DNA from 4 places in the Streptomyces sp. NPDC031100 genome. Region 1 is predicted to be linked to each of the others. Evidence: riboswitches for the same ligand, from Rfam matches in the RefSeq annotation. Region 1 holds a riboswitch; each other region holds the start of a gene.
What was found. Region 1 has a riboswitch for cyclic di-AMP ahead of ACZ5DS_RS33875 (C40 family peptidase). Riboswitches for the same ligand answer to the same signal wherever they lie in the genome.
Positions count from the first base shown of each region.

Region 2: linked by a shared signal. The riboswitch ahead of ACZ5DS_RS05070 (M23 family metallopeptidase) and the one ahead of ACZ5DS_RS33875 (C40 family peptidase) in region 1 are both predicted to bind cyclic di-AMP.
Region 3: linked by a shared signal. The riboswitch ahead of ACZ5DS_RS31080 (C40 family peptidase) and the one ahead of ACZ5DS_RS33875 (C40 family peptidase) in region 1 are both predicted to bind cyclic di-AMP.
Region 4: linked by a shared signal. The riboswitch ahead of ACZ5DS_RS41515 (transglycosylase family protein) and the one ahead of ACZ5DS_RS33875 (C40 family peptidase) in region 1 are both predicted to bind cyclic di-AMP.

Region 1 is NZ_JBVIGN010000014.1:213,663-221,267, reverse strand. It holds gene ACZ5DS_RS33885 (carboxylesterase/lipase family protein) at 115-1,749, shown strand; gene ACZ5DS_RS33880 (phosphatase PAP2 family protein) at 1,657-2,988, opposite strand; gene ACZ5DS_RS33875 (C40 family peptidase) at 3,402-4,604, opposite strand; cyclic di-AMP (ydaO/yuaA leader) riboswitch at 4,613-4,769, opposite strand; gene ACZ5DS_RS33870 (M4 family metallopeptidase) at 5,111-6,712, opposite strand; gene ACZ5DS_RS33865 (LysR family transcriptional regulator) at 6,893-7,605, opposite strand, start outside.
Region 2 is NZ_JBVIGN010000002.1:161,214-168,818, reverse strand. It holds gene ACZ5DS_RS05085 (bifunctional acetate--CoA ligase family protein/GNAT family N-acetyltransferase) at 1-644, opposite strand, end outside; gene ACZ5DS_RS05080 (HPr family phosphocarrier protein) at 821-1,102, shown strand; gene ACZ5DS_RS05075 (GntR family transcriptional regulator) at 1,287-1,982, opposite strand; gene ACZ5DS_RS05070 (M23 family metallopeptidase) at 2,181-2,936, opposite strand; cyclic di-AMP (ydaO/yuaA leader) riboswitch at 2,949-3,113, opposite strand; gene ACZ5DS_RS05065 (M16 family metallopeptidase) at 3,336-4,724, opposite strand; gene ACZ5DS_RS05060 (M16 family metallopeptidase) at 4,721-6,124, opposite strand; gene ACZ5DS_RS05055 (DNA gyrase/topoisomerase IV subunit A) at 6,407-7,605, shown strand, end outside.
Region 3 is NZ_JBVIGN010000012.1:229,583-237,187, forward strand. It holds gene ACZ5DS_RS31060 (cobalamin B12-binding domain-containing protein) at 1-15, opposite strand, end outside; gene ACZ5DS_RS31065 (esterase/lipase family protein) at 240-1,091, shown strand; gene ACZ5DS_RS31070 (M23 family metallopeptidase) at 1,347-2,909, shown strand; gene pcrA (DNA helicase PcrA) at 2,960-5,443, opposite strand; cyclic di-AMP (ydaO/yuaA leader) riboswitch at 5,742-5,899, shown strand; gene ACZ5DS_RS31080 (C40 family peptidase) at 5,908-6,927, shown strand; partial or broken gene ACZ5DS_RS31085 (tellurite resistance/C4-dicarboxylate transporter family protein) at 7,000-7,605, shown strand, end outside.
Region 4 is NZ_JBVIGN010000025.1:10,969-18,573, forward strand. It holds gene ACZ5DS_RS41495 (nucleoside triphosphate pyrophosphohydrolase) at 1-898, shown strand, start outside; gene ACZ5DS_RS41500 (tetratricopeptide repeat protein) at 1,022-2,785, shown strand; gene ACZ5DS_RS41505 (cytochrome P450 family protein) at 2,782-4,071, shown strand; gene ACZ5DS_RS41510 (transglycosylase family protein) at 4,222-5,268, shown strand; cyclic di-AMP (ydaO/yuaA leader) riboswitch at 5,451-5,619, shown strand; gene ACZ5DS_RS41515 (transglycosylase family protein) at 5,624-6,304, shown strand; gene eno (phosphopyruvate hydratase) at 6,672-7,605, shown strand, end outside.

The DNA of each region.
Region 1 (7,605 bases):
GGCAGGGAGGAGGCGGCGCGCGTCCGCACCAGCCCATCCACTGTCATGCGTACGACGCGTCATGGAGGAGAAGTGAAGAGGTTCACCTCGACCCGCGCCTCAACGATTCTGGTTGTGGCACTCGCGATGGCAGCGCTCATCGTGCAGCCTGCCACCGCCACCCCGGCCCAGGCCTCCCCCGCCTCAAGCCCGGTCGTCAGCACGGCTCAGGGCAGGCTCGCCGGACAGGTCGACGGCGATGCCGAGGAATTCCTCGGTGTCCCGTACGCCGCGCCGCCGGTGGGCAGCCTCCGGTTCCGTCCACCTCGAGAGCCCGCACCATGGAGCGGGACCCGGGAGGCCGGCCAACAGGCCCCCGCCTGCCTGCAGTTCTCACCCTTCGGGCTCCGGGACCCCGACAACGTCAGTGAGGACTGTCTCTACCTGGACGTGTACCGACCGCGCCACGCCCACCCCGGAGACCGTCTGCCCGTGCTGTTCTGGATCCACGGCGGCGGCTACAGCCAGGGCACCGGCACCCAGTTCGGGGGCCGTACCATGGCCGAGCTCACCGACAGCGTGGTCGTGAGCATCAACTACCGGGTCGGGCAGCTCGGTTACCTCGCCGCACCGGAACTCACCCGCGACAACGCGCTCACCTCCGGATCGTACGGGCTGATGGACCAGATCGCGGCCCTGAAGTGGACGCGCAACAACATTGCCGCGTTCGGCGGCAACCCTGCCGACATCACCCTCTGGGGTCAGTCCGCCGGCGGCGGCTCCATCTGTGCCATGCTGACTTCACCGGGGACGGCAGGACTGTTCTCCCGCGCCATTCTTCAGAGCGGACCCTGCGACCTGCTCCAGGCTCCCAGCTCTGTCCAGGCCGCCGATGAGGCGAGGGCCTTCTCGGACGCGGCGGGCTGCTCCGCCCCCGGCTCACGCGCCGCCTGTCTGCGCACAGCGCCGGTCGCCGACCTCATCGCCGCCGCTCGCACGCATCCCACCTCAGGACCGGCATTCGGTGACGGCCTGGTGCCCACCCAACCGTCCGAGGCCATCGCCTCCGGCACATGGAACAAGGTGCCGATCCTCATCGGCAGCACTCGTGCCGAAAGCCGGTTCTTCGTCGCGCTCACCCAGCCGCATCTCACGGCGCAGGAGTACACCGACCAGATCGACGCCACGTACGGACAGGCGGCTCAGCAGGTCCTGGCCCGCTATCCGGTGGACGCCTACCCCAGTCCGTACGACGCGCTGTCGGCGGTCCTGACCGACTCCACCTTCGCCTGCCACACACTCAGCACCGCGCGCGCGTTCGCCTCACAGGTGCCCACCTATGTCTACGAGTTCGACGACCCGCGCTCACCCACCCTCTACGGAGCCCAGGTCCCAGGCCTGGACATGGCGAACGCACACAGCGCCGAACTCGCCTACCTGCACGACTTCACCATGGCCGACCGCCCTCTCACCGCGGAACAGGTCGCCCTCGCCGACGACATGAAGCGCCGCTGGGCGGCGTTCGCCCGCACCGGCGATCCCGACATCTCCGGTGAGACCCGATGGCCGCCCACCCATGTCGGGCGGCACACGATCCTGACTCTCAGCCCCGAACACACCCGCGCCTCGACCGCCTTCGCGGCCGACCACCAGTGCGACTTCTGGGCCGGTCCTGTCTCACACCGGTTCGGGTTGCGGTTCAGGTTGCCGCACTGGCGCAGCCTTCGGTTCCCACAGTTTGGTGGTCTGTACATAGCCCTGAATCACTGAAGCCATCGCCAGAATGAGAAGTGGTCCAAACACCCACGGGTGTCTGGCCATCTCCATCGGCAGATAGCGATACGACACCAGGAGCGCAGCGAAGACCGTTGCGCCGTAGGTGACCAGCTGGACTCCTGACCGATCCCAGCCACGTTCGAGCGAGCGCAGCGCTGCCTCGATCGTGAGCGCAAACACCACGCCGGCAATGAGATCCGCGCCGTAGTGGTAGCCGAATCCCAGCGTTGCGGCGAGCGTGGCCATCAGCCAGAACGCGCCTGCGAATCGCAGAATCCGTGGGGCCTTGCGGGTATGAATGAAGATCGCGGTAGCCCACGCTGTGTGCAGGCTGGGCATGCAGTTGCGTGGGGTGATCTCGTCGAAGGGCATCGAGTGCGGGGTGTTGACCGGCGGTGGCGTGTCCGGCCACAGGTTGGCCACCGCCCAGTGCCCGCCGCCGGTGCCGAAGGCGCCGGTGCCGTAGGCGAAGACCGGTCCGACCACCGGGAAGACCATGTATATGGCCGGCCCGAGAAGGCCGATCGCCAGAAAGGTGCGCACCAGATGATGGCGCGGGAAGCGGCGCTCGACCGCCACGTTGCGCAGCTGGTACAGCGCGACGACGACCGCGGCCACCGCGAGCTGACCGTAGACGAAGTCGAGAGCATGGGCGCCGATCGGGCCGGTGGCCCTGACCATCCGGCCCACCAGCCACGACGGGTTGCCCAGCGCGTGATCGGCGATTGCCACGTACTGATCGAGCACCGCCGGGCGGGTCTTCGACGTGATGAGGAGCCAGGTGTCGCCGGTCTTGCGGCCGGCCACCAGCAGCAGGGCCAGCCCGACGCCCTTCAGCAGCAGGACACGTTCCTGGCCGGTACGGCGTGTGATGGCGATGCCCGCATATCCCAAAATCACCCACAACGCGCCGTTACCGAAGGGGTGGCCGTCGGTCACCTTGGCGTCGACCGCCCACCGCACCAGCAGGAAGGCGACGTCGATGCCGATCGCGGCACCAATCGCGATGAACCGTTGCCGCCAGGTGAGCACCACCATCGTCAACGCCAGACTGGCGTACAACAGGAAACCCGATTTCGGAGGGAACACCACCTCTTGCACCTGGTTGGTGATCGGCCCCGGCAGGCCGTAGCGCCGCGCGGCGACCTCCAGCGTGATGACGAATCCGAGGGCCGCCACACCCAGCGTGGCCCACAGTATCGCCCGTGGTCGACGCCACGCGGCGAACGGAATTCTGGAGGTTATTCGCGAAAACACCCGCGAGGCTATAGGTATCAATTGTTTGGCCGATTTGTTAGATGTTGGTCAGTTAGGTCACTCTTCGTGCCGGATAGCATTGGTTTTCCGGTGACGACAGGCGATGAGGGCGCTCGTCGTGAGTTCGATCATGTTAGCGGAGCGATGCGGGTGATTTCGCTGGTCATGGATGGTGCGCAGGTCAGTCGCCTTGAAACGCGCACACAGGGCCGTGAACCGGCAGCCTGGGCGGAGATGTTGGCTCACCGCCAACACTCCGAATACAGCGATCAGTTCCCCTTGGCGACGGGACGGTGCTCTCTCTGCGCGGTCTCGAGCACGGGACGTGCCCGGGTCAGGGATGGGGCGGCGCCTGGTTCTCGCTCTGGACCTTTGGCCGCCGCTGGCCGTCAGGCCGGGCGGACCACGCTGTGGATGATCGAGTCGCCGCCGTAGTAGATGGATTCCTCGCGGACGTAGGCTCCGGGCTTCGGGGCGTGGATCATCATGCCGTTGCCGATGTAGATACCGACGTGGCTGATGTCGTCGTAGAAGAAGACGAGGTCGCCGGGCTGGGCGTCGGTCAGGGACACCGTCGTACCAACGTTCACCTGGTCGTAGGTGGTACGCGGCAGGGAGACGCCGGCGGCCTTCCAGGCGGCCTCGGTGAGGCCGGAGCAGTCGTAGGAGCCGGGCCCGGTCGCACCCCAGACATACGGCTTGCCGATCTGCGCGCGGGCGAAGGCGAGCGCTTTCGCCGCCTTGGCGGCGTACGTGGAGCCCGACGAGGAGGTGGAGGTGCCCGAACCCGAGGACGAGCCGGATCCCGAGGACGCGCCCGAGGACGAGCCGGAACTCGATGTCGAGCCCGAAGACGCGCTCTGCTGCTTCGCCGCCTGCGCGGCCGCGGCCTGCCGCTTGGCGAGCTCCGCCGCCTTCCGCGCCGCCTCCTCCTGCTTCTGCTTCTCGATCGCCGCGAGGCGTGCCTTCTCCTCCGCCGTCAGCTTGGACAGCAGCTCCCGTGCGGTGGACAGCTTCTTCTGGACGGTGGACTTGGCCGTCTTGAGGTCGTTCTGTGACTGAGTCAGCGTTTTGAGGCTCTTGATGGCCTTCTGTCGCGCCTTCAGGGTCGCGGACTGCTCGGTGACGTAGTCGTCGACCGCGCCCTTCTGGCGCGAGGTCAGCCGGTTCATCAGCTGCGCTTGGTCGAAGTAGTCCTGCGGGGTGTCCGAGAGCAGAAAGGTCGCGGTGTCGGGGGTGGCGGCCCCGGTCCGGTACTGGGCCGCAGCGAACGAGCCCAGTTCCTCTCGCGCCTTGTTGAGGCTGGCCGTGCGCTTGGCCACGTCGTCGAGCAGGGTGTCGACGCGCCGGCGCTCCTTCGCGGTCTTCTCCTTGGCCGCGTCGTATTTCTCGGTCGCCGACTCGGCCTGGCGGTACAGGTCGTCGACCTGCTTCTGGACCTCTTCGAGGCTCGGTTTGTCGTCGGCGGCGGGGGCGGCATTGGCGGTCTGGGACAGCAGGGCCACGGAGGTGAGAGCGGCCGTGGCGAGGACGGGGGTGCGTATGCCGGCTACACGCGTACCCGTGGGGCGCGACTTGCGGTGCGACGCCAAGGGAGGCGACTCCTTCCATGTTCCGCCTACCGAGTTAGCTGTCGGGTTCGGGCGGGTGGTTCGGAAGGGTTGCCCTACGACCCTTGTCCCGTAAGGGAGTTGGGCCGATTCACCCCAAGGTCGGTGGGTCCCCGGCTCCGGCTGCCGCACGGGCGCGCCGGACTCGACGGAGGCCGCACGGCCCGGCGACGTTCGCCGGTGGGGGTCGGGCGGCCTGACCGGAACGCTAGCCAACGCGTGTGGCCCCTGTGAAGGTTGGTGGGTGATATGCCCGATACATTTTCGTGACCTTTGCTTGGTGGCTCCGTCGAGTACAGTCAATCCGTATCTATATGAGCTACATTGTCCGTAATCTATGCCCGCAGACCGGCCGCGTTCTAAGGAAAAGGAAGCCGAGGGAGCTGGAGTGAAAAGGATCTCCGAAACTCCGGGGCCCGGGCGACGGCTGTGGGGGTACTCGTCGTCGTCCGGGCCGGCTCCTGCGGATCAGGCGGTGTGTCGGTGCGTCAGGAGACGTTGACCGCGCTCCAGGCCGCGGCCACGGTGGCGTACTCGGGGCTGGTGGCGCCGTAGAGGTCCTTCGCCGCGTTCAGAGTCGCGGTGCGGGCGCCCTTGTAGTCCGTGGTGGAGGTCATGTAGACGGTCAGCGCCCGGTACCAGATGGCGGAGGCCTTCTTGTTGCCGATGCCGGTGACGGTGGAGCCGTTGTACGTCGGGCTGTTGTAGGTGACGCCGTTGATCGTCTTGGTGCCGCTGCCCTCGCTGGCGAGGTAGAACCAGTGGTTGCCGACGCCCGAGGAGTTGTGCACGTCGAGCCGGCCGACGGACTTCGACCAGTAGTCGGCGGAGCGGCCGTCCAGGGACGGCTTGTCGAAGCGGCGCAGCCACGGCGGGGTGGACTGGTCGCTGAAGAGGTAGTCGGGGGTGTCGAGCGGGTTGTTGGCGTACCACTCGACCATGGTGCCGAGGATGTCGCTGGTGGCCTCGTTCAGGCCGCCGGACTCGCCGCTGTAGCGCAGGTTGGCGGTGGCCGAGGTGACGCCGTGGGTCATCTCGTGGCCCATGGTGTCGAGGTCGACCTGCTCGGGGTCGGTGGTGCCGTTGCCGTCGCCGGTCATCATGCAGAAGCAGGTGTCCGACCACTGGGCGTTGTCCCAGTTGGTGCCGACGTGGACGAAGACCGTGGCGCCGCGGCCGTCGTTCTTGATGCCGTTGCGGCCGAAGGTCGACTTGTAGTAGTCGAACGTCTCCGCGGTGTTGGCGTGCGCGTCGACGGCGGCGGTGGCGCGGTCGGTGGAGAACTTCTTGCCGTCGCCCCAGATGTTGTCGGCGTCGGTGAACAGGGTGCCGGACGTGCTCTTCAGGGAGGAGGACGAGATGTTGTGCGCGTCCTTGGTGATGTGGCCGCGCACCGGGTCGATCAGGGCGAAGGTGCCGTCGGCCTGCTGGGTGGTGTCGATGCCGACGTCACCGGTGTATTCGGAGTGGCCGGTGCCGGTCGCCTCGTGCTCGGCGTCGTAGTTCTCGATCGCCTTGCCGGTGGTGGCGTCGGTGACGAAGACCTCGCCGTGCGGCTGACCCTTGTCGCCCAGGCCCTGCACGGTGGTGCGCCAGGCCAGGCGGGGGGTGCCGTCGGCGGCCCACACGATCAGCTCGGGGGTGGACTTGGCGTTGCGCACCAACCCGTGCGAGCGCTTCAGGGCGCCGGCCGAGGCGCCCCTGGCGTCGACGGCGGGAGCGACGGACTTGAGCGTGACCTTGTGGGCCTTGGCGCGGGTGGATCCCTTGAGCGAGCCGTCGGCCTTCTGGTGGACGACGAAGTCGCCGCCGACGACGGGGAGGCCGTGGTAGGTCCGTTCGAAGCGGACGTGCTGGGTGCCATCGGCGTCGATGACGACGTCCTTGACGTGGAGTCTCTGGCCCGGGCCGAAACCGAAGGTGTCGGCGTGCCGGGCCACGTTCGCCTTGGCCTGGGATATCGCCGAGTCGCGGACGGACGTTCCGCGCTGCACCGCATGTGTCTGCGAGTGCGCAGGTACCGCCATCGCACCCGTGGTGATGACACCGGCGGCGACCATGGCGGAAAGGGCAAGAAGGGGACGGGGCATGACGGGGTGATTCCTTCGCTCGTCGTGGGGTGACGACGTCTGTGGACGTTGGCTCGTCGTGGGGTGACGACGTCCTTGGACGTTGACGCGAAGTGTTCACCAGGTGACATGTTCCTGACGTGACTCCATCTGGGATATAACCGCGGAGTTATAGGGCATGGGGAACTGTGGCCCGGCCGGTCACGTGCCCTCGCCGAGGGCGAACTCCTCGCCCCCGTCCTGCCACCAGGCCAGGTACTGCGGCCGCTGCCGTACCAGCGACAGATAGGCGGCCAGCACACGCTCGCATGCCTCGTCGGCGAGCTCGGGCAGAACCGATTCCGTGTTCCACGCCAGCAGCAGCCTCCGGTGGAACGGAACGTCCACGAGCGGCCGCTGCACGGTGCCCGGGGCAGAGACATCGGCGGTCGGCCACACACCGCAGACGGCACGCCGGCCGGCGACCAGGATCTGCGCCACGGACAGGTCCGGCGTCACATGGGCGATGCGCGGAGTGAATCCCGCTGACCGACAGGTGAGATGAAGGTACGCATGCACACCGCTCTCGTCGGCCTCCGGCATGACCCACTCCTCGCCCGCCAGCTCATGGAGACCGACCCTCTCCTGGCGCGCCAGCGGGTGGTCCTCGGCGAGCAGGACGAAGACCGGCTCGCGGAGCAGTGTCCGCGTCGCCACCGACTCGCCGACCGGAAGAGGGAAACCCGGGAACTCGCCGAACACCGCGATGTCGCATTTCGACTGGCTCAGCGATTTCACCAGGGTGTGCACGGAACGGCGGGCGTCTATGGTGAGCCGGCGTTCCGGGACGAGTTCGAAGAGGGCGGAGACCAGCAGGGAGACCAGGGGGCCGGCGGTTCCGCCCGCCCTCAGCGGCGCGGCGGCATGCCTGTCTG
Region 2 (7,605 bases), on a different contig from region 1:
TGCACGGCGAGGGAGCGGTCGGTGGGCTCCAGGTCGAACTCCAGGCGTACGACGCCGTCTTCGAAGCTGCGCTTCTGGGTGTACCCGGCATCCGTGAACACCTTGATCATCTTGGTGTTGGCGGGCAGCACCTCGGCGGCGAAGCGGCGGATGCCCCGCTCGCGCGCGACGGCCGCGATGTGTTCGAGGAGGGCGGAGGCGACCCCGCGGCCCTGGTGGGCGTCCTGTACCAGGAAGGCGACCTCGGCCTCGTCGGGGATATCAGGGGCGGGCGCGAAGCGCCCTCCGGCAAGGGCGGTGGTGGGCGACGGGTGGGACGGTGCGGGCATGCCGTCGGCGCCGATGCGGTCATAGCGTACGGTGGCGATGAACTCGCCGCCCACGGTGGCAGCGAGTCCCACCCGGTCCACAAAGTCGTGGTGCGTGAAGCGGTGGACGTCCTTGGCGGACAGGCGAGGGTACGGCGCGAAGAAGCGGTAGTACTTCGACTCGTCCGAGACCTGCTCGTAGAAGCTGACCAGGCGGTCGGCGTCATCAACGGTGATGGGCCGGATGCGCGCGGTACCCCCGTCGCGCAGCACCACGTCCGCCTCCCAGTGGGCGGGGTACTCGTGCCGGTCGTGCCGGTCCGCCGGGCTCTGCATGGGGCCCAGAGTACGGCTCGCGTACGACAACGGCGCGAGGCAGTCTGTGGAGGACGGAAGCCGGACCGAGGCCGCGGTCCGAGGATCCGCAGGAGGGGACGAACGTCACCTCCGGGCACGCTTCGCACTATGGGAAACTGGTCTAGACAACCCTGAGCACTGAAGGGCAGCAACACATGGCTGAGCGCCGCGTCAACGTCGGCTGGGCCGAGGGCCTCCATGCCCGCCCCGCCTCCATCTTCGTCCGAGCCGCCACGGCCGCAGGCGTCCCGGTGACGATCGCCAAGGCTGACGGCAACCCCGTCAACGCGGCCTCCATGCTGGCCGTCCTGGGCCTGGGCGCCCAGGGTGGCGAGGAGATCGTCCTCGCCTCCGACGCCGAGGGCGCGGACGTCGCCCTGGACCGTCTGGCCAAGCTGGTCGCCGAGGGCCTGGAAGAGCTGCCCGAGACCGTCTGAGCCGCGCCAGGAAGCCGCGTCGCCCTTTCCGGGTGACGCGGCTTCCGCGTTTTTCGGCAGCCCATCGAATGAATTCACCGCGAGCACACCGACGGCGCGCGACCACGAATTCACGGCACACCGGGAAAAGGGCAGCGGAAATACACGCCCACCGAATCGCTCCTCTTTGTATACGGCGCCCACGTTAATGCCGAAGGCTCGACATGTTTACGGCATGTTGCGAGTTCCTCACACGCTCGGACCGGTCGCCGGCCGAGGCCGACCGCAACCGGTACGCACCCTTCGCGCGCTCGGCGTGATGCGCCGTGATCGCCCGCGCGCGTTCGCTGTCGCCGCGCGCCACCGCGTCCACGATCGCGCCGTGCTCCGTCCAGGACTCCACGGGACTCGGCAGCGCCTCCACCGCGTACATCCAGGCGATCTTGTGCCGCAGCTGGGTCAGCACCGAGGTCAGCGAGGGGCTGCCGGAGGCCTGCGCGAGCGTCTCGTGGAACCAGCCGCCGAGCGAGCGCAGATCCTCGCGGTTGCCCTGCCTGGCCCGCTCCTGGCCCAGCCGGACCAGCCCGCGCAGCACCTTCAGATGGGCCTCGGTGCGCCGCTGGGCGGCCCGGGAGGCACCGAGCGGCTCCAGCAGCATCCGCATCTCCAGCAGGTCTGCGGCCTCCTGCTCGGTCGGTTCGGCCACGCACGCCCCCGCGTGCCGCCGGGTCACCACGAAGCCCTCCGCCTCCAGGGTGCGCAGGGCCTCGCGGACGGGGACGCGCGAGACGCCGTAGCGGCGGGCCAGGACTTCCTCGGTGAGGCGGCTGCCGCGCTCGTAGACACCGGCCACGATGTCGTCCCGGATCGCCGTGCACACCGAGTGCGCCGGAATACGCATGACCGACCTCCGCCTTAATCCCCGTGAAACGTCGACGATGGACGTGTGTTCCGTGACTCTATTGCAATGAGCCGGAATTTCCGACGGCAGGCCGGAATCCATGGATATATTTTGGACAGCGGATGCGGCGGGCGCCGCGAAAAACGGCGAAAGCCCCGGCTCGTGAGCCGGGGCTTCGGGATGTCGTGCGCCGGAGCGTCAGACGTTCACGCCGTGTCCACGGAGGTAGGCGAGCGGGTCGACGTCCGAGCCGTACTCGGGGGTCGTGCGGGCCTCGAAGTGCAGGTGCGGCCCCGTGACGTTGCCGGTCGCGCCGGACAGGCCGATCTGCTGGCCCGGGGTGACCTTCTGGCCCACGGTGACGCCGATGGACGACAGGTGGCCGTACTGGGTGTACATGCCGTCGGCCATCCGTATCACGATCTGGTTGCCGTACGCGCCGCCCCAGCCCGTGGAGACGACCGTGCCCGAGCCGACCGCGTGGACGCTCGTGCCACTGGCCGCGTGGAAGTCGATGCCGGTGTGGGAGCCGGAGGACCACAGGGAGCTGCTGGCCTTGTAGCCGGTGGAGACGTACGAGTGCGCGATCGGGGCGACGAAGGCGTTCAGGCGCTTGCGCTCGGCCTCGCGGGCGGCGCGCGCCCTGGCCTCGCGCACCTCCTTCGCGCGCTGGGCGGCCGCCTTCGCCGCGGCCTCCTCGGCCGCCTTCTGGTCGGCGGCCTGCTGCTGGGCCTCGGCCTGCGCGTCGATCTGCTCGGCGACCGTGTCGCTCACGGTGATGACCGGGGTGAGGCCGGTCTCCTCGACGGAGTTCTCGGCGGCGAGCGCCGGGGTGGCCGCGAGGGTGCCGATGACGCCGGTGGTGGTGAGGGCCGCGACGCCGGCCGCCTGAGCGGTGGTGCGCTTGACCCGGCCGGGCTTGCGGTGCTTCCCGGTGGCGCACATGAACGCCATGAAGAGGCTGGTCCTTTCCTTCCCTCTCGCCTACCGGGTTAGCTGACGGGTTCGGAGCAGGAAGGTCTCCTACGGGCCCCCTCGCTCGCGCGCGGGCGTCCGATTCACCCCAGGGACTGCGGTTGGGTCCCCGGCTCCCCTGGCTCGCGCCGTACGGGGACTCGGCGATGACTGTCCGGTGCCGCGGATGCGGCGCACTGCCTGACGAACAGCCCGGAAGACGCTAAGGGGCCGGACTTTCGATCCCCAAACGGATCCGGGGTTTTGTAGTGCATCCCACAGGTCAGACAGGCAACCTCTGCCCCAATTCGGACATCTGGGGAAGGGCGGTGCACGGCAAGGGGCCCTGATGACCCGTCGGTCCCCAGGGCCCCGCGCGCGCGTGCCGCCGTCCGGCTGCTAGTCGGCGGTCACGACGGTGACTTCGCCGATGCCGAGCGCCGCGACCGGCTCCTTGATCTGGGCCGCGTCACCGACGAGGACGGTCACCAGGCGGTCCACCGGGAAGGCGCTGACGGCCGCCGCGGTGGCCTCCACGGTGCCGGTGGCGGCGAGCTGCTGATACAGCGTCGCCTGGTAGTCGTCGGGCAGGTGCTGCTCGACCTGGTCCGCCAGCGTGCTCGCGACGGCCGCCGCGGTCTCGTACTTCAGCGGCGCCACGCCGACGAGGTTCTGCACGGCGACATCGCGCTCGGCGTCGGTCAGTCCCTCCGCCGCGAGCGTGCGCAGCACCGTCCACAGGTCCTGCAGCGCGGGACCGGTGTTCGGGGTGTCCACGGAGCCGCTGATGGCGAGCATCGCGGAGCCGGTTCCGTCCGGCGCGGAGCGCAGGACCTGCCCGAAGGCGCGCACGCCGTAGGTGTAGCCCTTCTCCTCGCGCAGCACCCGGTCCAGGCGGGAGGTGAGGGTGCCGCCGAGGCAGTACGTGCCGAGCACCTGGGCGGGCCACACGCGGTCGTGCCGGTCGGGGCCGATCCGCCCGATGAGCAGCTGTGTCTGGACGGCGCCCGGCCGGTCGACGATGACCACGCGGCCGGAGTCGTCGGCGCTCACGGGCGGCACCGGCCGCGGCCGGGCCGGGGTACCGGTCCAGGCGCCCAGGGTGTCGGCGAGCAGCGTGTCCAGGTCGGTGCCGGTGAGGTCGCCGACCACGACCACGGTGGCCGTGGCGGGCCGCACATGGCGGTCGTAGTAGGCGCGTACGGCCGCGGCGTCGATCTTCTCGACGGTCTCCTCGGTGCCCTGGCGCGGGCGCGACATGCGCGAGGTCGCCGGGAACAGCTCCTTGGAGAGTTCCTTGGCGGCGCGGCGGGCGGGGTTGGCCAGCTCGTGCGGGATCTCGTCCAGGCGGTTGCGGACCAGCCGCTCGACCTCGCTCTCGGCGAAGGCGGGCGCGCGCAGGGCGTCGGCGAGCAGGCCGAGGCCCTTGGCCAGGCGGGAGGCCGGGACCTCCAGGCTGAGGCGGACGCCGGGGTGGTCGGCATGCGCGTCGAGGGTGGCGCCCGCGCGCTCCAGCTCGGCGGCGAACTCCTCGGCGGAGTGCTTGTCGGTGCCCTCGGAGAAGGCCCGCGCCATGATCGTGGCGACACCGTCCAGGCCGGCCGGCTCGGCGTCCAGGGGCGCGTCCAGCAGCACCTCGACGGCGACGACCTGCTGGCCGGGGCGGTGGCAGCGCAGGACGGTCAGCCCGTTGTCCAGCGTGCCGCGCTCGGGGGCCGGGAAACCCCAGGGCTTGGCCTCGCCGGCCTGCGGACGGGGGTGGAAGTCCATCGTGGCGAGCTCGGTCACTTGGCCGTCTCCTCGTTGTCGTTACCGGCCTCTACGGTCGCTTCCCGCTCCGGGTCCTCGCCGCGCCCCGCTTCCTCGGTGTGTTCGGCGGACTCGGCGGACAGCGGCTCGTAGACGAGGACCGCGCGGTTGTCGGGGCGCAGGCGGGCCTTGGCGACCTCCTGGACCTCCTCGGGGGTCACTGCGAGGACGCGCTTCACGGCGGTGAGGGCGAGCTGCGGGTCCCCGAACAGGACGGCGTACCGGCACAGTTCGTCGGCGCGGCCGGCGACGGTGCCGAGCCGGTCCAGCCACTCGCGCTCCAACTGGGCCTGGGCGCGCTCCATCTCCTCGGGCGTGGGGCCCTCCTCGGCGAACCGGGCCAGCTCCTCGTCGATGGCGGCCTCGATGACGGGCACCTCGACGTCACCGGAGGTCTTCACGTCCAGCCAGCCCAGCGAGGGCGCGCCGGCCAGGCGCAGCAGGCCGAAGCCGGCCGCCACGGCCGTACGGTCGCGGCGCACGAGCCGGTTGTACAGGCGAGAGGACTCACCGCCGCCGAGGACGGTGAGCGCCAGGTCGGCCGCGTCGGCCGCGCGCGTGCCGTCGTGCGGGAGCCGGTAGGCGGACATCAGGGCGCGCGCCGGGACCTCCTCCACGACGACCTCGCGCAGCTGCTCGCCGATGATCTCCGGCAGGGTGCCGTCACGGGGCTGGGGCTTGCCGTCGTGGGCGGGGATCGAACCGAAGTACTTCTCGATCCAGGCGAGGGTCTGCACGGGGTCGATGTCGCCGACCACGGAGAGCACCGCGTTGTTGGGCGCGTAGTAGGTGCGGAAGAACCGGCGCGCGTCCTCCAGGGTGGCCGCGTCCAGGTCCGTCATCGAGCCGATCGGCGTGTGGTGGTAGGGGTGGCCCTCCGGGTAGGCGAGGGCGGTCAGCTTCTCGAAGGCGGTGCCGTACGGCACGTTGTCGTAGCGCTGGCGGCGCTCGTTCTTGACGACGTCCCGCTGGTTCTCCATGGACTCGTCGTCCAGGGCGGCGAGCAGGGAGCCCATACGGTCGGCCTCCAGCCAGAGGGCGAGCTCCAGCTGGTGGGCGGGCATGGTCTCGAAGTAGTTGGTGCGCTCGAAGCTGGTGGTGCCGTTCAGCGAGCCGCCGGCGCCCTGCACCAGCTCGAAGTGGCCGTTGCCCTTGACCTGCGCCGATCCCTGGAACATCAGGTGCTCGAAAAGGTGAGCCAGGCCGGTACGCCCCTTGACTTCGTGGCGTGAGCCGACGTCGTACCAGAGGCACACCGCTGCCACCGGGGTCAGGTGGTCCTCGGAGAGCACCACGCGCAGACCGTTGGCCAGGCGGTGCTCGGTCGCTGTCAGGCCCCCGGAGCCTGCCTCGGCTGTGGTCGTGTGACCCATGGGCATGTACGTCCCTTCGCGAGCGGAGGCGGTCGTCGAAACCGCGGTTTTCCTGCCGGTCCTGCCACTGTATGCAAAGCGTGCGGAACCTCGGCGAAGTTCCCGCGGGACGTACGCCCAGAGCGGATCGCGCAGCCCGCGTCACGGGTGCCGTGGGGCGGCTTTCAGACGCCTTGCAGACACCGGGCCGGGCCGCAGGGACCGGGTCGTGGCACGGGTTGTCAGTGCCTCGGTCCACAATGGTCCGCGTCAGATCCGTCAAACGCTTCAGCAAGGAGCCAGGCAGCGATGGCCCGCCGCAGCACGAAGACCCCGCCGCCCGACGATTCGTTCGAGGAGAAGATCCTCGACATCGACGTCGTGGACGAGATGCGTGGCTCCTACCTTGAGTACGCGTACTCGGTCATCTACTCGCGCGCCCTGCCGGACGCCCGCGACGGCCTCAAGCCGGTGCACCGCCGGATCGTCTACCAGATGAACGAGATGGGCCTGCGCCCCGACCGCGGCTATGTGAAGTGCGCGCGTGTCGTCGGCGAGGTCATGGGCAAGCTGCACCCGCACGGCGACGCGTCGATCTACGACGCCCTGGTGCGCATGGCCCAGCCGTTCTCGATGCGCGTCCCGCTGGTCGACGGCCACGGCAACTTCGGCTCGCTGGGCAACGACGACCCGCCCGCCGCCATGCGGTACACCGAGTGCCGGATGGCCTCGGCGACGAGCCTGATGACCGATTCCATCGACGAGGACACGGTCGACTTCACGCCGAACTACGACGGCCAGGAGCAGGAGCCGGTGGCGCTGCCCGCCGCCTTCCCGAACCTGCTGGTCAACGGCTCCTCGGGCATCGCGGTCGGCATGGCGACGAACATGCCGCCGCACAACCTGCGCGAGGTCATCGCGGCGGCCCGCCACCTGGTCAGGTACCCGAACGCGGACCTGGACGCGCTGATGAAGCACGTCCCGGGCCCCGACCTGCCCACCGGCGGCCGGATCGTCGGCCTGGACGGCGTCCGGGACGCGTACGCGACGGGCCGCGGCACCTTCAAGATCCGCGCGACGGTCTCGGTCGAGACCGTGACCGCCCGCCGCCAGGGCCTGGTCGTCACCGAGCTGCCGTTCACGGTCGGCCCGGAGAAGGTGATCGCCAAGATCAAGGACCTGGTCAACGCGAAGAAGGTCCAGGGCATCGCCGACGTCAAGGACCTCACCGACCGTGAACACGGTCTGCGCCTGGTCATCGAGATCAAGAACGGCTTCGTGCCGGAGGCGATCCTGGAGCAGTTGTACAAGCTGACCCCGATGGAGGAGTCCTTCGGCATCAACAACGTGGCGCTGGTGGACGGCCAGCCGCTCACCCTGGGCCTGAAGGAGCTGCTGGAGGTCTACCTCGACCACCGCTTCGACGTGGTGCGGCGCCGCAGCGAGTTCCGCCGCAGCAAGCGCCGCGACCGCCTGCACCTGGTCGAGGGCCTGCTCACGGCCCTGGT
Region 3 (7,605 bases), on a different contig from region 1:
GGCTGCCACACCCATCACTGCCTCCATCAAGCGACCACGGAAGCGACCGCTTCCGCCCGTACCGACAAGTACCGCACATCCGGCGCGTTCCGCCACCCGTCGGCAAGTGAACGAACGTTATCTCCAGCATCCCGCAACCGGCGGTTTTACGGTGCGGAGCGAGGGGGAAATCACACGGTGGGACATGAGGGCACACGGGGGATGAGCCGTCCGCCTGCGTGCCGACAGGAGGTCGGCCCATGAAGGTCACCGGGGTACTGCCGCTCTTCCTCCCGCTCTGTCGGCGCCTGTGGCCCGGCAGACTGGCAGATCTGTCCCTGACGTTCCTCAAGGCGACCGCGCTGGAGGCCGTGATCCTGGCCGGTCACCTGCTGCTGTATCCGACCGGCCTCACCCAGGAGCGCCGCTCCCCCGCGCTCCCCGCCCCGGACGGCACCACACGACTGCCCGACAGGCCCGCCGCGCCGGTCGTCCTGCTGCACGGCTTCATCGACAACCGCTCGGTCTTCGTCCTGCTGCGCCGCAACCTCGCCCGCAGCGGCAGGCAGCGCATCACATCGCTCAACTACTCTCCGCTGACCTGTGACATACGCATCGCAGCCGAGCTGCTGGGCCGCCACATCGAGGAGATCTGCGAGCGCACCGGAAGCGACCGGGTCGACATCGTGGGGCACAGCCTCGGCGGGCTGATCGCCCGTTACTACATCCAGCGCCTGGGCGGGGACCTGCGGGTGGGCACGCTCGTCACGCTGGGCACCCCGCACTCCGGCACCCGGTTCGTCCCGCTGGCCAGCGCCCATCCGATCGTGCGGCAGATGCGGCCCGGCTCCGAGGTGATCGAGGAGCTGACCCGGCCCGCGCCCGGCTGCCGCACCCGCTTCGTCAGCTTCTGGAGCGACCTCGACTCCGTGATGGATCCACTGGAGACGGCCTGCATCGACCATCCCGACCTGGACGCGCAGAACGTCCGGGTGACCGGGATCGGGCATCTCGCGCTGCCGGTGCATCCCGCCGTGGCCGCCGGGATACGCGAGGCCCTCGACACCGCACACTCCGAGGGCCGGCTCAGCGACGGCCTGACGGTGGCCTAGGCCGGCAGCCGAGCACGCGCCCCAGGGCGTCCGCACGGGCGCGGCACAGCGGGTCCACGGGTAACTCACCGCCACCGGAAATCGAACGCCTTTCAAACACAAGGCCAAACTCGCGCCCGTCGTCCGCCAAAACACGGCCGAATGCCCGTTTCCGACCAACGCGAAACCAGCCGAAGATTGTCGCGCCCGCGTACCGCCGGGTACAGTCGCCGCACTGCTCTGGCAGCCCCTGTTGTCGAGGCGAAAGAGAAGTTGGTGAACGACCGTCACCCGTCGGGGATCATGACCACCCCGGCTCCGGCTTCCGACGCCTCCGCCGCGCACTACGCGCCGTACGGGGCACCGGAAGCCCACTACGACGACCTCACCACCTACGGCGGCTACGACGCCAGCGGTTTTGCGAGCGGCTCCACCGGCACCGGAGCCTTCGCCACCGACCCGCTCTTCGGCACCCTCCCCGGCAACGAGCAGCACACCGGCGCGTACGACAGCACGCAGTGGCAGACCGGCACCGGGCAGTCCCTGAACTACGACCCGTACGCGGCCCAGCACCACGCGGCCTACGACTCCGGCGTGTACGACGCCACCGCCTGGACCGTCCCCGCGCAGCCCACGGGCAACGACATCAGCGGCCAGTGGGACGCGAGCGCCTGGCTGCAGCCCGACCAGTCCACCGGCGCCGACCCCACCCAGCAGTGGGAGTGGGGCACCCAGGCCTTCGACACGGGCGCGTACGACGCCACGCAGTGGAACTCCGATGGCACGGCCGTACCGCACGAGCCGCTTGCCGAACCGTTCGACCACCAGGCCACGGCCACGTTCGAGCAGGTCAGCGACCCGCAGGCGACCGCCGCCTTCGACCAGGTGTCGTACGAGGACGCCTGCTACGACGAACCCGGTGAGCTTGGCGAACACGGCGAACCGGGCGCATTCACCGACCTCGGCGACTTCTCCGAAGCCCGCGCCGAGGACGGCGAGTTGGGTGACACGGGCGAGATGCCCGCCGTACCGTCCCTGCTCGACGACCAGGAAGAGGCCACACCGGCCCCGGTGACCCGCGCGGGCTCGCGCAGCGCGGGGCGTTCCCGGCGCCGTACGCCCCCCAAGCGGTCCGCGCTGCTGACCGTCGCCGTGCCCTCGGCCTGTGTGATGGGGGTCGCGGGGATCGCCGCCGCCTCCGTCGGCAGCCTGACCGGCGACGGCGGCAAGGACACCACTGCCTCGGCCTCGGATGCGCACGCGGTGCAGCCGTCCGTCGCCAACGGCAAGCTGGACGCCCAGCTCCGGACCCTCGCCGCCGGCGCCGACGATTTCGCCGACCGGGCGAGCCGTACGCAGGAGCGCATCGATCTGAAGGCGCAGCAGGAGCTGCAGCAGAAGAAAGCGGCCGCGGAGGCTGCGCTCAAGGAGCGACTGCGTCCCAAGTTCGTGCTGCCGGTCCTGCAGAGGGGCCTCAGCGCGTACTTCGGTCAGGCCGGTGTGAACTGGATGTCCGTGCACACGGGCATCGACTTCCCCGTCTCCTACGGCACCACGGTGATGTCCGCCACCGACGGCACCGTCACCACGAAGTGGAACAGCGCCTACGGCAACATGCTGATCGTGACGGCGAAGGACGGCACGGAGACCTGGTACTGCCACCTCTCCAGCTACCGTGTCGCCTCCGGTACGACCGTCAAGGCCGGCGACCCGATCGCCTACTCGGGCAACTCGGGCAACTCCACCGGCCCGCACCTGCACTTCGAGGTACGGCCGGCCGGCGGGGCGGCCATAGACCCGCTGCCGTGGCTGCGCAGCCACGGCCTGGACCCGACCTGAGCCCTGCGTGAAGCGAGCCCCGCCGATCGATCCGGCGGGGCTCAGCTCGTCTACAGCTTCTCGACCGGTGCGTACCGCAGCAGGAGCCGCTTCGGCTTGGCGTCCCCGAAGTCGATCGTCGCCTCCGCGTTCGCACCCGTGCCCTTGATCGCGACGACCGTGCCGAGGCCGAACTGGTCGTGGGTCACGCGGTCCCCGACGGCCAGGGCGACCACCGGCTTCTCCGTGGTCCGCCGCGTGGCGAACCCGGACGCGCCCGCCGCCGACGAGCGGGAGCGGGACGAGGAGAGGGAGGCCGCGATCCCGGAGGCCGGCCCGGAGGACACCGGCGCGGACGCTCCCGTCCGCTTCCACTCCACATGGGCGGCCGGGATCTCCTCCAGGAAGCGGGAGGGCGGGTTGTACGACGGCTGTCCCCAGGCGCTGCGCATCGCCGACCGTGTGAGGTAGAGCCGCTCCCGCGCGCGCGTGATGCCGACGTACGCCAGGCGCCGCTCCTCCTCCAGCTCCTTGGTCTGGCCGAGGGCGCGCATGTGCGGGAAGACGCCGTCCTCCATGCCGGTCAGGAAGACGACCGGGAACTCCAGGCCCTTGGCGGTGTGCAGGGTCATCAGGGTGATGACGCCGGAGCCTTCCTCGTCCTCGTCGGGGATCTGGTCGGAGTCGGCGACCAGCGCGACCTGCTCCAGGAAGTCGGACAGCGCCACCGACTCGCCTTCCCCGCGGTCCTGCTCGAACTCCAGGGCCACGGCCGCGAGTTCCTGGAGGTTCTCGATGCGGGTCTCGTCCTGCGGGTCGGTCGAGGCCTGCAACTCGGCCAGGTAGCCGGTGCGTTCGAGCACGGCCTCCAGAACGGTCGCCGGTCCGGCGCCGGACTCCACGATCGTGCGCAGGTCCTCCATCAGCGTGTTGAACCGCTTGACGGCGTTGGTGGAGCGCGCGGCCATGCCGTAGGCCTCGTCCACGCGCTTCAGGGCCTGCGGGAAGCTGATCTTCTCGCGCTGGGAGAGGGCGTCGATCATCGCCTCGGCGCGCTCGCCGATGCCCCGCTTGGGCACGTTGAGGATGCGGCGCAGCGGCACCGAGTCCTCGGGGTTGGCGAGGACACGCAGGTAGGCCAGGACGTCCCGGACCTCCTTGCGCTCGTAGAAGCGGACGCCGCCGACGACCTTGTAGGGCAGGCCGACGCGGATGAAGACTTCTTCGAAGACACGGGACTGGGCGTTGGTGCGGTAGAAGACGGCGACGTCTCCGGCCTTCGCCTCGCCCGCGTCCGTGAGGCGGTCTATCTCGTCGGCGACGAACTGGGCCTCGTCGTGCTCGGTGTCGGCGACGTAGCCGGTGATCCGGGCGCCCTGGCCGGCGTTGGTCCACAGGTTCTTCGGGCGGCGGGACTCGTTGCGCTCGATGACCGCGTTGGCGGCGGACAGGATGGTCTGCGTGGAGCGGTAGTTCTGCTCCAGCAGGATCGTCGTCGCGTTCGGGTAGTCCTCCTCGAACTGGAGGATGTTGCGGATGGTCGCGCCCCGGAAGGCGTAGATCGACTGGTCCGCGTCACCCACCACGCACAGTTCGGCGGGCGGGAGGTCGGCCTCGGTGGGCGGTACGTCCTCATCGTGTTCGCCGGTGCCGACCAGCTCGCGCACCAGCGCGTACTGGGCGTGGTTGGTGTCCTGGTACTCGTCCACCAGGACGTGCCGGAAGCGGCGGCGGTAGTGCTCGGCGACGTCCGGGAAGGCGCGCAGCAGGTTGACCGTCGTCATGATCAGGTCGTCGAAGTCGAGCGCGTTGGCCTCGCGCAGCCGCGACTGGTAGAGCGCGTAGGCCTGGGCGAGGGTCTTCTCGAAGCCGTCGGCGGCCTGGGCGGCGAAGTCCTCCTCGTCGATCAGCTCGTTCTTGAGGTTGCTGATCTTGGCGCTGAAGGACTTGGGCGGGAAGCGCTTGGGGTCGAGGTCCAGGTCGCGGCAGACCAGGGCCATCAGGCGCTTGCTGTCGGCGGCGTCGTAGATGGAGAACGAGGAGGTGAAGCCGAGCTTCTTCGACTCGCGCCGCAGGATCCGTACGCACGCGCTGTGGAAGGTCATCACCCACATCGCGTTCGCGCGCGGGCCGACGAGCTGCTCGACGCGCTCCTTCATCTCGCCCGCGGCCTTGTTGGTGAAGGTGATCGCGAGGATCTGGCCCGGGTGCGCGTTCCGCTCGGCCAGGAGGTGGGCGATGCGGTGGGTGAGCACGCGGGTCTTGCCGGAGCCGGCGCCGGCCACGATGAGCAGCGGTGAGCCGGCGTGGACGACCGCCGCGCGCTGGTTCTCGTTCAGCCCCTCCAGGAGCGCTGCCGCGTCGATCGCGGGGCGGGGGGCGCCGTCGCGGTAGTACGCGTCCCGGTCCGGCGGCGCGTCGAACTTCCCGCCGAACAGATCGTCCGGAAGCGGCTCCGGAGCGTGATCGTCCTCGGGCGGCGGCGGGGGTTCCTCCTCGTGCCCGCGAGGGGCCTGGAGGTCCGCCAGGAAGCTGTCGTCAAAGAGGCTGCTCATCGCTCTCCGAGTCTAGGGCGCCGCACCGACAACCGGTCGCCGTCCCGGGAACACGGCCCCGCGGGCGCCCGCAATCGGACACAGCACGGGGAGTCGATCAGCGCGCCGCTCCAGGTCGATCGGGCCCTCACGCTGCGGAAGCGCCTTGTCACGCCCGTATGAAAACGGCCTCAGGTCACGGAAATGTATCGGACATATGGCACACCAACCTTCACAGGAGTCACACGAGTTGGCTAGGTTGCCGTCAGGCCGCACGACCCCCTTCCGGCGAACGTCGCCGAGCGCCGCGGCCTCCGCCGAGTCCGGTGCGCCCTTATCTGGCAGCCGGAGCCGGGGACCCACCGATCCTGGGGTGAATCGGCCGACTCCCGCCCGGGACGACGCCGTAGGGCAACCCTTCCGAACCACCCGCCCGAACCCGACAGCTAACCCGGTAGGCGGCACATTGGAAGGAGTCGCCTCCTTTGGCGTCGCACCGCAAGCCGCGCCCCGGCACCACCCTCGGACCGGGCCTGCGCACGCCCGCCCTCGCCACCGCCGCCTTCACCTCCGTGGCCGTGCTGTCCCAGACGGCCGAGGCCGCCCCCGTCCACGACGGCAGGCCGAGCGTGGAGGAGATCGAGAAGAAGATCGACGAGCTGTACCGCCGGGCGGACTCGGCGACCGAGCGGTCCGAGGAGGCCACGGAGCGGGCCGGGCGGCAGCAGGGGCGGCTGGAAGCCCTGCGCGCGAAGACCCTGCTGGCGGACGCACAGCGGGAGGAGACGGAGCGTGCGCCGGGCTACTTCGACCAGAACCGGCTGATGGACCGGCTGGCCTCGACCGTGAAGAAGCGGCAGCAGACCGCCAGGGGCGTGGAGGCGCCGGCCGACAGGACCATGGATGCGGCGGCCGCCACGGGCGTGGAGGCTCCGGCTCTCTGGAGCCCGCAAGCGCCGGCCGAGACCCCGGCCCCGTCGCCGCGTGACCCGAAGAGCGCCAAGGCCGTCGTCCAGAAGAAGCTCGCCTCCGCCCGCGAGCTGCTGTCCCGGCTGACGGCCGGGGAGCAGGCACGGCCGACCGCGCCGAAGCACCGGAAGCCTGCGGAGGCCGACCCGCGGTCGTACGGGTCCTCCGGCGCGCAGGCCACCAAGGCCGAGAAGGCGATCTCCTTCGCCCGCGCCCAGATCGGCAAGCCGTACGTGAACGGGGCCAGCGGCCCCGGCTCCTACGACTGCTCCGGCCTCACCCAGGCCGCCTGGAAGGCCGCCGGTGTCACCCTCCCGCGCGCCGCGCGCGACCAGGCCGACGCGGGCACCCCGGTCGCCCTCGCCGACGCACACCCTGGTGACCTGGTCTTCTTCCACGAGGACCGCAGCCATGTCGGCCTCTGCACGGGCAACGGGATGATGATCCACGCCCCGCAGCCCGGTGCGTACATCCGCGAGGAGTCCGTCTTCCACGGGGGCGAATCGATCATTCACAGCGTGGTGCGCCCGGCCTGACCGTCGTCTTTTCGAGCCCCACGCGCGCGTGCCCTCCTCGCCGGGCCCGCGAGGCTCCTTAGCATCGGGCGCATGCCCGGCATCTCAGGTCTGCGTGCGTGGTGGGCGGAGCGTCCGCCGGCGGCGGGGGCCGCCGTCATGGCGACCGGCATCGTCTCGGTGGGCCTGCATCTGACGGGCGCCGAGACGCTGTCCCGGGTCTTCCTGTGGCTGGCCTGCGTGGCCTGGGTGGCGCTGGCCGTCGACTTCCTCGTACGGCTGCTGGTGCGGCGGCAGCGGTGGGTGGCCGAGGCGGAGAGTCCGGGCGCGCTCACCGCCGTCGCCGCCACGGCGGTGCTCGGCACCCGGTTCTCGGCGCTCGGCCGGCAGACGCCGGCCGAGGGTTGCTGGCGGTGGCGGTGGTGCTGTGGCCGGTGCTGCTGGTCCTCGTCGTACGGCACTGGACGCGGCGCATGCCAGGAGCGGTGTTCCTGTGTTGTGTGGCCACACAGGGGCCGGCGGTGCTGGCGGCCACGCTGGCCGCGGCCGAGACGACGGCATGGCTCGCGCGTGCCGCGCTGGTGCTGTTCTGGCTGGGCCTGGTGCTCTACGTCCTCGCCCTGCAGCACTTCGATCGGCGGCAGGTGTTCGAGGGGGCCGGGGACCAGTGGATCGCGGGCGGGGCGCTCGCCATCTCGG
Region 4 (7,605 bases), on a different contig from region 1:
CGGCCTGCTGTCCTGGCCCGCCTGGCAGGCGCTGCGCGCCGCCGACGCGGTGCTGTGCGCGGACGGAGCGCATCCGCAGCTGCCCTATCTGCGGGAGGCCGGGATATCCGTGGCGGAGGCGTCTCCCTCCGCCCAGGAGCTGGTCGACGCCTGCGCCGGCGGCCGGACGGTGGTGGTCGTGGCCACGGGCGAGGGAGAGCCCGCCCTCACCGACGGCCTGGCCCGCCTGGCCGGCTCCGGCAGGGTGCGGATGCCGGAGCTGGAGCTGCTGCCCGCCTCCTACGACCTGCCCGGCGCCCGCCTCCTCGACCTCGTCCAGGTCATGGACCGCATCCGCGCCGAATGCCCCTGGTCGTCCCGGCAGACCCACACGGGCCTGGCCAAGTACGGCATCGAGGAGGCGTACGAACTCGTCGAGGCGATCGAGGCCGGCGACCGCGAGGAGCTGCGGGAGGAGCTGGGCGACGTCCTGCTCCAGGTCGTCTTCCACTCCCGCATCGCCGAGGAGGACCCGGACGCGCCGTTCTCCATCGACGACGTGGCCGGCGGCATCGTCGCCAAGCTGATCCACCGCCACCCGCACGTCTTCGGCGACGAGAAGGCCGAGACGCCCGAGGACGTCAAGGAGCACTGGCTGCGCACCAAGGCCGAGGAGAAGCGGCGCACCTCGGTCACGGAGGGCGTCCCCCTCGGCCAGCCCGGCCTCGCCCTCGCCGCCAAGCTCGCCTCCCGCGCCCGCACGGCGGGGCTCGAGGTGCCGCTGCCGCAGGGGGACGGCATCGGCTACGAGCTGCTGGCGCTGGCGGTGCGGGCCGAGGCGGACGGCGTCGACCCGGAGGCGGCACTGCGGGCGGCGGCGCGGGTGTACCGGGATGCCATCAGGGCGGTGGAGGGCTGACCGGCTCAGGGCCCGCCGGGCACGGGAAGGAGTGAGGGGAGGAGGATCATACGGGGCGTCAGGAGGCCCTCGTATCAGTACCGTTGGGCGGGAACCGGTGGAAAGCGTGGACTGGGGGGCCGGATGGTGACTGGGCTCGAGATCGTCGCGTCCGAGGCGCTCGTGCGGGCGGCGGCCTCGGCGGGCTGGGAACAGACGCAGAGCCGGGTCGCCGCGTGGTTCCGGCGTCGTGGATGGGACGGTGACGCCGAGGATCTCGCCCGTCTCGCCACCTCGCCCGGGCCGCACACCGACGCAGGCAGCCCCCAGGAGCACTGGCGCGCCCGGCTCCGTGAGGTGCTCGCGGACGCGCCGGACGCGGCGGCCGAGGAACTCAGGGACATCCTGGGGGAGTTCCTCCCGCCCCCGGGCGACACGGTCGACTTCCGGCGGAGCACTTTCCACGGGCCGGTCGCCGGAGTGCAGCACCATCACTACGGTGCGGGTGTCGCCCTCCCCGACCCCGGCACCTGGCCCACCGTCCGTACCGCCGACCGCATCGCCCTGGGCGTGCACCGGACCCGGCGCTTCGGCGAGGAGAGCGAGCTTCCACCGTATGTCGGGCGGGACGCGGACGACCGGCTGATCCGGGCGATACATGGGGGCGGGCTGGTCGTGGTGACCGGCGGGCCGCTCTCCGGCAAGAGCCGTACGGCCTGGGCCGCCGTGGCCGCCGCACTGTCCCCGGACACGCGGCTGCACGCCCCCGCACGGGGTGCCGACCTGCACATGCTGCCGGGCGTGCTGCGCGAGCACCCGGGCCCGTACGTCCTGTGGCTCGACGAACTGGACTCACACATGGGTGAAGGAGGCCTGGACACCGGCCTGTTGGCCCAGTTCGCGGGTCTCGGGGTGCCGATCGTCGCGACGATGAGCGACGACGCGTACGACACGCACCGTTTCGGCGGCGGCCCGGCCGCACGCGTGCTGAGCCGTGCCGAGACCGTCGAGCTGAGACGCGCCTGGAGCGGAGCGGAACTCGCCCGGCTGGCGGAGGCCGACGACCCCCGGCTGTGCGGTGCCCGGCAGGGACGCGGCAGCCTCACGGTGCCGGAGTATCTGGCGGTGGGACCGGAACTGTGGGACGAGTGGCGCCGCGCGGGGCGGCCCGGAGCGCACCCCCACGGACACCTCCTGGTCCGCGCAGCCGTCGACGCCAGGCGCTGCGGGTTGTGCGGCCCGTTGCCGGTGCGGGTGCTCGGGAGCATCGCCGAGGAGTACGGCCACGAGGTGCCGGAGAGCGAATGGGAGCCGCTCGACGAGGCGGTGGCCTGGGCGGCCAGGCGCCGGTACGGGGTGACGGGCCTGCTGGTGCCGGGCACGGAGGAGGGGACCTTCGAGGCGTACGGATCGCTGGTGGCGGACCTTCCGGCCTCCGGGGAACCGGCGGACGTACCGGCGACCGTGTGGTTCCAGGTGCTGGACGCCGCTGAGGACGAGAAAGCCGAGGCGGCCGTGGTCGAGACAGCGGTCAGGCTCCTGACTCCGCGGGCGGAGGCGGGAGTGGCCGAAGCCATGGTGGTGCTCGGCGGCATAGCGACCGGGAGCGAGAACCCCGCGGAGGCCATCGTCTGGTTCAGGAAGGCGCTGGAAGCCGGCATCGACGACGTGCAGCTGCTGAGCGACCTGAACATGGAGCTGGGGGACCTGCTCGTACAGACGGGCGAGATCGACGCCGCGCTGCCCCACCTGAAGGCCGCCGCCGAGCAGGGGGACGCCGGCGCCGCGTACCGGCTCAGCCTGGCCCTCCGCGACCGCGCCGACCACTGGCTCCGGCGGGCGGCAGCCGAAGGGCATCGGACCGCGATGGAGGAGTTGGGCTCCGATCCGGATACGGTCGAGAAGTGACCGACCAGCTCCACTCCGACGACTCCGCCCCCGACCTCTTCACCTGGGAGTTCGCCACCGACCCCTACCCCGCCTACGCCTGGCTCCGCGAGCACGCCCCCGTGCACCGGACGCGGCTGCCCAGCGGGGTCGAGGCCTGGCTGGTCACGCGGTACGGCGATGCCAAGCAGGCCCTCGCCGACCAGCGGCTGAGCAAGAACCCGGCGCATCACGACGAGCCCGCGCACGCCAAGGGCAAGACGGGCATCCCGGGCGAGCGCAAGGCCGAGCTGATGACGCACCTGCTGAACATCGACCCGCCGGACCACACCCGGCTGCGCCGGCTGGTCAGCAAGGCGTTCACGCCCCGCAGAGTCGCCGAGTTCGCGCCCCGGGTGCAGGAGCTGACCGACCACCTCATCGACGGGTTCGCGAAGACGGGCTCCGCCGACCTCATCCACGAGTTCGCCTTCCCGCTCCCCATCTACGCCATCTGCGACCTGCTCGGCGTCCCGCGCGAGGACCAGGACGACTTCCGCGACTGGGCGGGCATGATGATCCGGCACGGGGGAGGACCGAGGGGCGGGGTCGCCCGGTCCGTGAAGAAGATGCGCGGCTATCTCGCCGAGCTGATCCACCGCAAGCGGGAGGCGCTGCCCGCCGAGCCGACCCCGGGCGAGGACCTGATCTCCGGCCTCATCCGCGCCTCCGACCACGGCGAGCACCTCACCGAGAACGAGGCCGCCGCCATGGCCTTCATCCTGCTGTTCGCCGGCTTCGAGACCACCGTGAACCTGATCGGCAACGGCACCTACGCCCTGCTCACCCACCCCGAGCAGCGCCACCGGCTGCAGCGGTCCCTGGCCGCCGGGGAGCGGGACCTCCTGGAGACCGGCGTCGAGGAACTCCTGCGCTACGACGGACCGGTGGAGCTGGCCACCTGGCGGTTCGCCACCCGGCCGCTGACCATCGGCGGGCAGGACATCGCCGCCGGCGACCCGGTGCTCGTCGTCCTCGCCGCCGCCGACCGGGATCCGGAGCGGTTCGCCGATCCGGACGTGCTGGACCTGTCCCGCCGGGACAACCAGCACCTCGGGTACGGCCACGGCATCCACTACTGCCTGGGCGCCCCGCTGGCCCGCCTGGAGGGCCAGACCGCGCTCGCCACCCTGCTCACCCGCCTGCCCGATCTGCGGCTCGCCGTCGATCCGGCCGAGCTGCGCTGGCGCGGCGGGCTCATCATGCGGGGCCTGCGCACCCTGCCGGTGGAGTTCACACCGGCCGCCGGAAAGGCCGTAGACCGGTAGACGTGAAGGACGTTCAACTTCGTGATCTTCACGTGATCTGCGCGGCATTAACTTGTGACAAGTGATCGTCTGCCGATACGTTCACCCATCAGTGTGGCGAGGGGTACCAGTTCGCCGCGCCGGTTCTGCTGTCGCACGAAAGGCTTCTGCATGCTCTCCGGGAACGGTCGTCACCGTCGCCCCCGTCAGGCTCCGGCCCTCCTCGTCGCGGCCGGGGTGACCGGCTCGGCCATCGCCATCCCGCTCCTCGGCGCCGCGAGCGCCAACGCGGCCGACGGCACCACCTGGGACAAGGTGGCCGAGTGCGAGAGCGGCGGCTCCTGGAGCGCCGACACCGGCAACGGGTACTACGGCGGCCTCCAGATATCCCAGAACGACTGGGACAAGTACGGCGGCGGGCAGTACGCCTCCAGTGCCGACCAGGCCAGCCGCTCGCAGCAGATCGCCGTCGCCGAGAAGATCCTCGCCGACCAGGGCACCACCCCCTGGGCCACCTGCGCCCTGCTCTCCGGCCTGTCCTCGAACTCCGGCTCCGTGGACGTCGACACGGGCGTCGGGGGCTCGGGCTCGGCGGACTCCGGTGACTCCGACTCCTCCGGTTCCCAGGGCTCGTCCGGCTCTACCGGTACGCCTGACTCGTCCGACCTGCCGGATTCGTCGTCTTCGTCGCCGTCGTCCGACTCCTCCCCGGGTACGACCGCCAAGCCGTCCCCGAGCGAGAGCAAGGACAAGGGCTCCGGCTCCGGCTCCGGCGAGAGCAAGGACAAGGACAAGGGCAAGGGCGCTCCCAAGTCCGACACCTCCGCATCGCCCGGCTCCGGGAAGGAGCAGGGAAGCGAGGCCGCCGTCACGGAGCCCGCCACGGAGGAGTCGGACAATTCGCGGCAGACCGGCGGCTATTGGAGCCTGGTCGACACCGGCGCGCTCAGCAGTGGCGGACGTCACCGCGGTGGCAGTGCGGACGAAAGCACTGCAAACGGACAGAGTGCCACTCCGTCCGGCCGTCACGCCGCCCGTGGCGCGAGCACCTACACCGTCCGCGAGGGCGACACCCTCTGCTCCATCGCCGACTCCCTTGACATCGACGGCGGATGGCGCGCGCTCTACGCCGAGAACAAGAAGACCGTCGGCGCCGACCCGAATCACATTCACGCCGGTCAGGACCTGAAAGTCGGCGGCGAAGAGGGTGGCGAGTAGCGGGAGTTGACGCCCCACTTCATGCCTAATGTCCGTTTTGGCGAAAGTGTGGGATGAGTCTCAGAAGCCCTGATCGTCTTTGAAAATCCGGCGATCGCGTGTCTACGGTCAAGGCCGCTCGTCACCACGAGCCCCGGCAGTCGCAACGCCGAATCCTGCCAGCGGTTGCCCGGGAACAGTCGTCGCGTCATGCGCCGTAGGCAGGAGCGGGGGACCCAAGGTAGGTGCCGGAACCGGCAGTTGATGCCGCAACCGGCTTGGGGTGAAGCCGTGTCCCGAAAGGGGCGCGGCCGGGCAACTCAACCGGCCCGAACCCGACAGCTCACCTCGCAGGCGTCGGTGAGGGGATCGATCCATGCTGTTCTCCGGCAAGGGCAAGCACCGCCGTCCGTCCAAGGCCACTCGTGTCATCGCGCTGGCCGGTGTCACCGGCGCCGCCGTCGCCGCCCCGCTGATGGCGGCCGGCAACGCCTCCGCCGCCACCGCCTCCGAGTGGGACGCGGTCGCCCAGTGCGAGGCCGGCGGCAACTGGTCCATCAACACCGGCAACGGCTACTACGGCGGCCTGCAGTTCTCCGCCTCCACCTGGGCCGCGTACGGCGGCACCGCCTACGCCCCGCAGGCCAACCAGGCCACCAAGGCGCAGCAGATCGCCGTCGCCGAAAAGGTCCTCGCCGCCCAGGGCAAGGGCGCCTGGCCGGTGTGCGGCACGGGCCTGTCCAGCACCCCGTACAACGGCGCCGCCCCCTCCACCTCGTCGAAGACGACCGCGCCGAGCACCACCACCCGCTCCGACCAGCAGGCCGCCTCCCGCTCCGCCGAGCGCCCGGCCCCGAGCAAGACCGTCACCACCCCGACCGGCAAGAAGGTCAAGAAGGGCGACGGCGAGTACAAGGTCGTCAAGGGTGACACCCTCAGCACCATCGCCGAGAAGCACAAGGTCAAGGGTGGCTGGAAGAAGCTCTTCGAGCTGAACAAGGACATCGTCGAGGACGCGAACCTCATCTACCCGGGCCAGCAGCTGCACCTGAAGTGACATCAGGCTCCCGCCAGAACCACAGCGCCCTCACAAGGCCTGCCCCCAGACTGAAGGCCTCGTGAGGGTCACCCCCCGTCCCCACGGGCTCCCCGCCCCGGCGCGTGTTCCCCCGTACGCGCCGGGGCGGGGTTGTTCGTGTCCACGGCTCCGGTGCCCCCGCCTCTGTCTTCCCGTCCTGTTTCCCCACTCTTCGGCCGGGCCTCATCCGGGAGCCCCTTTGTTCCGCGCCTGAACAATGGGTACGGTCTCCCTGTCTCTCCCTGTCCACGGGACGGTCGGTCGGTGGCCGACGCCCCCGGGACGGTTAGGCTCTAGTCGCAAGGCACACCAGCCCCGCACAACCAGCGTCACATCCACGAAGGAGATGCTCGTGCCGTCCATCGACGTCGTCGTAGCCCGGGAAATCCTGGACTCCCGAGGCAACCCCACGGTCGAGGTCGAGGTCGGCCTCGACGACGGCAGCACGGGTCGTGCCGCCGTCCCGTCCGGCGCCTCCACCGGCGCCTTCGAGGCCATCGAGCTGCGCGACGGTGACCCGAACCGCTACCAGGGCAAGGGCGTCGAGAAGGCCGTCCTCGCCGTCATCGAGCAGATCGGCCCGGAGCTGGTCGGCTACGACGCCACCGAGCAGCGCCTGATCGACCAGGCCATGTTCGACCTGGACGCCACCGACAACAAGGGCTCCCTCGGCGCCAACGCCATCCTCGGCGTCTCGCTCGCCGTCGCCCACGCCGCCTCCGAGGCGTCCGACCTCCCGCTCTTCCGCTACCTGGGCGGCCCGAACGCGCACCTGCTGCCGGTGCCGATGATGAACATCCTGAACGGCGGCTCGCACGCCGACTCCAACGTGGACATCCAGGAGTTCATGATCGCCCCGATCGGCGCGGAGTCCTTCTCCGAGGCCCTGCGCTGGGGCACCGAGGTCTACCACACGCTGAAGAAGGTCCTGAAGAGCAAGGGCCTGTCCACCGGCCTCGGCGACGAGGGCGGCTTCGCCCCGAACCTCGGCTCCAACCGCGAGGCCCTCGACCTCATCCTCGAGGCCATCAAGGAGGCCGGCTACGCCCCCGGCCAGCAGATCGCCCTCGCGCTCGACGTGGCCGCCTCCGAGTTCTACAAGGACGGCAAGTACCTCTTCGAGGGCAAGGAGCGCTCCGCCGCCGAGATGACGGAGTACTACGAGGAGCTCGTCGCGGCCTACCCGCTCGTCTCCATCGAGGACCCGCTGTTCGAGGACGACTGGGCCGGCTGGAAGGTCATCACCGACCGCCTCGGCGACAAGGTCCAGCTGGTCGGCG